DNA from 2 places in the Clostridium lamae genome. Region 2 is predicted to be linked to the other one. Evidence: predicted binding sites of a transcription regulator. Region 2 holds the regulator's gene; the other holds the start of a gene.
What was found. The regulator HrcA, encoded in region 2, represses chaperone genes, less so after heat shock. The targets are predictions, from matches to a motif close to TGTTAGCACTCNNNNNNNNNGAGTGCTAACA.
Positions count from the first base shown of each region.

Region 1: groES (co-chaperone GroES) is a predicted target of HrcA. The motif match lies at 1,712-1,742, and genes of this name have one in related genera.

Region 1 covers NZ_JASCQJ010000001.1:169,837-173,277, reverse strand. The annotation lists gene groL (chaperonin GroEL) at 1-1,368, opposite strand, end outside; gene groES (co-chaperone GroES) at 1,383-1,667, opposite strand; gene QK892_RS00755 (hypothetical protein) at 2,050-2,223, opposite strand; gene QK892_RS00750 (4Fe-4S dicluster domain-containing protein) at 2,317-3,441, opposite strand, start outside.
Region 2 covers NZ_JASCQJ010000005.1:106,194-109,634, forward strand. The annotation lists gene hemW (radical SAM family heme chaperone HemW) at 1-818, shown strand, start outside; gene hrcA (heat-inducible transcriptional repressor HrcA) at 1,003-2,034, shown strand; gene grpE (nucleotide exchange factor GrpE) at 2,051-2,704, shown strand; gene dnaK (molecular chaperone DnaK) at 2,763-3,441, shown strand, end outside.

The DNA of each region.
Region 1 (3,441 bases), on a different contig from region 2:
AGCATTAGTTGCTATTTGTCTCATTGGTTCTTCTAATGCTCTTACTATAATATTGATACCAACTTGAGTGTCTGGTATATCTGAAGTTACTGTATTTACTTCACTTATAATATTAGCATAAGCAGCTCCACCACCTGGAACTATACCTTCTTCAACAGCTGCCTTTGTAGCTGCTAAAGCATCTTCTATTCTTAATTTCTTTTCTTTTAATTCTGTTTCTGTAGCAGCACCTACTTTAATTACTGCAACTCCACCAGCAAGTTTTGCTAATCTTTCAGTTAATTTTTCTTTATCAAATTCTGAAGTAGTTTCTTCTATTTGAGCTTTTATTTGAGAAACTCTTTCTTTAATAGCTTCACTACTTCCTTTTCCATTAACTATAGTAGTATTTTCTTTAGTAACTTTTACACTTTCACATTTTCCAAGCATATCTAAAGTTACTTCTTTTATGTCTATACCAAGCTCTTCTGATATAACTGTACCACCTGTTAATATAGCTATATCTTGAAGCATTTCTTTTCTTCTATCTCCGAATCCTGGTGCCTTTACAGCTACACATGTGAAAGTTCCTTTTAACTTATTAACTATTAATGTAGTCATTGCATCGCCTTCAACATCTTCTGCTATAATAAGTAATTTTCTACCTTGTTGAACTATTTGCTCTAATATTGGAAGTAATTCTTGTATATTTGAAATTTTCTTATCTGCTATTAATATAAGTGGATTGTCTAATACAGCTTCCATTTTTTCTGTATCTGTCACCATATAAGCTGATACATATCCTCTATCAAATTGCATACCTTCAACTACATCTAGTTCAGTTCCCATTGATTTTGATTCTTCAACAGTGATAACACCTTCGTTACCTACTTTTTCCATAGCATCAGATATTAATTTACCAACTTCTTCATCTGATGCAGAAATTGCTGCTACTCTTGCAATGTCTTCTTTTCCATTAACAGGTTTAGAGATTTTCTTAATTTCATCAACAGCCTTATCAACAGCCATCTTAATACCATTTCTAATTAATATTGGGTTAGCTCCTGCTGTAACATTCTTTAATCCTTCTCTAATTATTGCTTGTGCTAATAAAGTTGCTGTAGTAGTACCATCCCCTGCTACATCATTAGTTTTTGTTGCAACTTCTTTAACTAATTGAGCTCCCATATTTTCATATGGATCTTCTAATTCTATTTCTCTTGCAATTGAAACACCATCATTAGTTATTAAAGGTGCTCCAAACTTCTTATCTAATACAACATTTCTTCCTTTTGGTCCTAATGTAACTTTAACAGTATCAGCTAATGTATCAACACCAACTTGCATTGCTCTTCTAGCATCTTCGCTAAATTTAATCATCTTTGCCATAATTTATTCCTCCCTTATTCAACTATTGCTAAAATATCATCTTGTTTTAAAATAGTGTACTCTTCGCCATCAACCTTAACATCAGTTCCTGCGTATTTTGAATAAAGTACCTTATCACCCACTTTTACTTCCATTGCTATTCTATTTCCATCTACAATAGCTCCTGGTCCAACAGCAACAACTTCAGCTTCTTGTGGTCTTTCCTTTGCAGTACCTGTTAAAACTATTCCACTTTTAGTAGTTTCCTCTGCTTCTAATTTTTTAATTACTACTCTATCTGCTAGTGGTTTGATATTCATAAAAAAATCCCTCCTATTATATAACTAAAATTATTACCCTTTTATATTAGCACTCATCATCAATTAGTGCTAACAAGTTTATAATAATATTTTAATATGCATTTTTCAAACTGTAATCTTTATATTTTTCCTCTAAAATTAATAAATATTACCATTTTACATGAATTATTTTCTATTTTCTTAAATTTATATCTATTTTCTTTATTTTATAGACCCTTTTATTATATGTGTATTATCAATACTTATGACTGCTTTTTTCACGCTAAAATCATGCTATAAAATAATTACCATAATATATAATTATGTTTATACTAAATAACTTTATATAAGTAATTTGAACTATTATTACTATTTCCAATTATTATATATGTTATTACCAAATCTATCTATATAATCTACTATCTTTTTCTTTGGCACAAACGCCTAAAAATATCCAAAAAATCGGCGCTACCATTACTACGCTAATATTAAAAAATGATTGTACTAAATATCCTATCAACGTTAATAGGAGTACCTTAGATAAATCACTTCTAATACTTTTAATTAACTTATACATTATTACTCCAATTAGTAACAAGTAAGATAGTATAAAAAGTGAGAATGTTTTGCCACAATAACTTACATTCTCACTGTGCTTTATCACATTACACTATCTTCTTTCTAAATCAATACTTTCATATTCTTTTATTTTTTCATTATCCATAACCGATTTTCTAGATGCTTGGGCATTTATCTTGTTAAATGTTGTTTTTGATTTAAATGGGGTAGATATAGTTCCTGCTCCATTTATACATCCACCTTCACACATCATTCCCTCAATAAAGTTACCTTGTAATCTTCCAACCTTAGCCATAGTCATAGCTTTCTTTATTTCAATTCCACCAGAAACTTTTACTGGAGTAAAGCTAACTTCTAAACCTTGACTTCTAATATAGTTTTCAATAGCTGCTGTTAACCCTCCATGAGCTCCAAATCCTCTTCCATAAATTGATGCTTCATCAACTACTTCCTCTTCACATTCTTCTACATCTATTTCGAAAGCACTAAATAAAGCTAAAAGTTCTTCAAATGTTAGTACATAATCTACAGCACCCTTTACAGACTTTCTAACCGCTTCATTTTTCTTTGCAGTACAAGGTCCTATAAATACAACCTTAGAATCTGGGTCAATACTCTTAATGTATCTAGCTGTTGCTATCATTGGTGATACTGTGCCAGAAACTTTTTCTATTTCTGATGGCATAGTTTTTTCTATATAATTTAAGAATCCTGGACAACAAGAGTTAGTCATGTACTTATCTCCATTTTCCATTCTTTCTACAAATTCATTACTTTCATGTACAGTTACTGCATCCGCTCCACATGCTGCCTCTAACATATCTTCAAAGCCTAATTTTTTGATAGCATTTTTAATTTTTCCATAACTAACTTTAGGCCCAAACTGTCCTGCAATTGCTGGAGCAACAATAGCATGCATTTTTCTTCCTCTTGCAAGTCTCTTTGCTACTGGAACTATTAAACTCTTATCAGATATAGCTCCAAAAGGACAAGCTGTCATACAACTACCACAGTTAACACAAATTTCTTCTTTTATAATAGCTCTTCTATCATTTTCATTTATATCTAATGCTCCTGTAGGACAAACTCTCTTACAAGGTCTCATTACTTCTGCTATAGCATCATAAGGGCAAGCTTTTTTGCACATTCCACACTCTTTACAAAGTTCTTGATTAATATATGCTCTACCAGCTACATAAGTAATTGCTCCAAAGTT
Region 2 (3,441 bases):
CTATACTAAATGGTGGAGTAAATAGAATTAGTATGGGACTTCAGGCCGTTCAAAATTCATTGTTAAAGGACATTGGAAGAATTCATAGCTATAAGCAGTTTGAGGAAAACTTTAATTTGGCAAGAAAAGTAGGCTTTAAAAATATAAATGTAGACTTAATGTTTGGTCTTCCAAATCAAAAGGTTGATGAATGGAAGGAATCTTTAGAAGTAATTGCTAGACTAAATCCAGAGCATATTTCTGCATATAGCTTAATTATTGAAGAAGGAACAGCTTTTTATAAGCTTTGGGAAAAAGATAAGCTGATTTTACCTTCTGAAGATGAAGAAAGAACTATGTATGAGATAACTAAGGGAATATTAACTAAATACGGATATCATCAATATGAGATATCTAATTATTCTAAAGAAGGATTTGAATGTTATCACAACAAAGTTTATTGGAAATCTGATGAATATTTAGGTCTTGGATCTGCATCTACATCTTTTATAGATGGTAAAAGAATTAAAAATATAGAGAATGTAAAAGAATATATAGATAAAATTAATTCTGGAGAAGAAGTAATAGAGGAGACAACTATAAATACTTTAGAGGATAGTATGGAAGAGTTTGTCTTTATGGGGTTAAGAATTCTTAGTGGAATAAGCGTAAGTGAGTTTAAGGAGAGATTTGGGGTAAATATTGAAAGTATATATAAAGAAGTTATTGATAAAAATATAAATAAAAAATTACTGGTATTAGAAAATGATAAATTAAGATTAACTGAAAAAGGAGTAGAGTTATCTAACTCAGTAATGAGTGATTTTATATTATCTTAAATCGGATAGAAATATTAAGATATATTTAGAAAAATAAAGAAAATAAAGAATAATTTAATAAATTAAAACGAGATTATTTATTTTGTAAATAAATGAAATTGACAAAAAACTTAATAAGGAATATATTGATATTGTAGTCATTAGCACTCGATGATATTGAGTGCTAACAGATAGAGGTGATAATATGGCTATTGATGAAAGAAAAATAAAAATACTACAAGCTATCATTAATGACTATATCATAACTGGGGAACCAGTAGGCTCAAGAACAATAGCTAAGAGATATGACTTAGGAGTCGGGTCAGCTACAATTAGAAATGAAATGGCTGATTTGGAGGAAATGGGTTATTTAGAGCAACCTCACACTTCAGCAGGTAGAGTACCTTCCAATAAAGGTTATAGATTATATGTAGATGAATTAATGGGTACTGGAAGGCTAACTAAGGATGAAGAATTAAAAATTAAAGAATATTTAATTAATTCTGCAATGTATGAGGTAGATAAGATAGTAAAAGAAGCTTGTTCACTTCTTTCAGAACTAACAAATTTAACTACAGTAGTACAGACTCCTTCAGTAAGAAGTAGTTATATTAAATCAATTCAATTACTTCCGATTGATAATTATAATTTGGTTTCAGTTATAGTTGCAGATAGCGGTGTTATTAAAAATCATAGAATAAGAGTAAATAACATGCCAGAGCCTGAGACTATTCAAATGATAAATAATGCTTTAAATGTTAGACTTAGAAACCTAACTATTGAAGAAATTAATTTAGAAGTAATAAATAATCTTAAGCATGAACTTAAAGGTTTTGATGAAGTATTTAATGGTCTTCTACCAGCTTTATATGAAACTTTAAAGGAGTCTAATAATACAGAAGTATTCGTTCAAGGTGCAACTAATATATTTAATTATCCTGAGTACAATAATATTGAAAAGGCAAAGGAGATATTATCTTTAATAAATGATAGAGATAATCTATTAGATTTAATTGAACCTGGTACTGATATTACTATTAAAATTGGAGAAGAGAATTTCTTCCCAGAAGCAAAAGATTGCTCTATTATATCAGCTGAATATTCTGTAGATGGTAGACCTATTGGAAAGATTGGATTAATTGGACCAAAGAGAATAAATTATTCGAAGGTTGTAGCAATTATGAATGAAGTTATGAAAGAACTTAACAAAAGTTTAAAAAATCAAATTATAGAATAAGAGATGAGGTGTTTTTGTGGAGGATATAAAGGAGAGATTAGATAACCAAGTTGATTCAGAAGAAACTATTGAGGTTACTAATGAAATTGAAACTGAGATAATTGATGAATCAAATTCAGATATCGAATCAGATTCAGTAAATTCTTCAGACGATATGGCAGAGGGCTCTTCAGATGATATAGTTGAAGAAAATAATGATAAGGAAAATGAATTAAATATTATGCGTAAGTTAAAAGATGAAAATAAGAAATTAACAAATGAAGTAGATGCTTTAAAAGAAAGATTACTTAGATTAACAGCAGAATATGATAATTATAGAAAAAGAACTTCTAAAGAAAAAGAAGGTATATATACAGATGCTTGTACAGACGTTTTAAAAGAAATGGTACCAGTACTTGATAACTTGGAAAGAGCGATTTCTGTAGAAGGTAGTGTTGAAGATATTAAAAAAGGAATAGAAATGACTATTAAGGGTTTTAAAACATCTTTTGAAAAATTAGGTGTAGAAGAAATAGATGCTGATGGTGAATTCGATCCAAATTATCACCAAGCAGTAATGCATATACAAGATGAAAATCTTGGAGCAAATTCAATAGCAGAAGTATTCCAAAAGGGATATAAAAGAGGCGATAAAGTAATTAGATATACCGTTGTAAAGGTAGCTAATTAAATTTAAGACATATTACAAAACTTTTATATAGAAGATATATTTAGGAGGAAAATAAATTATGGGAAAAATAATAGGAATTGACTTAGGAACAACTAACTCATGTGTAGCTGTTATGGAAGGTGGAGAACCAGTTGTAATCAGTAACTCAGAAGGTGCTAGAACTACTCCATCAGTAGTTTCATTCCAAGCGAATGGAGAAAGATTAGTAGGACAAATCGCAAAAAGACAAGCGATTACTAATCCAGATAAGACAGTAATCTCAATTAAGAGACACATGGGAACAAATTACAAGGTTAATATAGATGGAAAAGATCATTCACCACAAGAAATATCAGCAATGATACTTCAAAAAATTAAAGCAGATGCTGAAAGCTATTTAGGAGAAAGTGTAACTCAAGCAGTTATAACAGTTCCTGCATATTTTAATGACTCTGAAAGACAAGCAACTAAAGATGCTGGTAGAATAGCTGGGTTAGAAGTTTTAAGAATAATAAACGAACCAACAGCAGCTGCATTAGCATATGGATTAGATAAAATGGACACTAACCAAAAGATATTCGTTTATGACTTAGGTGGTGGTACATTTGACGTATCTATCCTAGAACTTGGTGATGGTGTATTCGAAGTTTTATCAACAAATGGAGACACTAAACTTGGTGGAGATGACTTTGACCAAAGAATTATGGACTTTATAGCAGAAACATTTAAGGCTGAAAATGGTATAGATTTAAGAAATG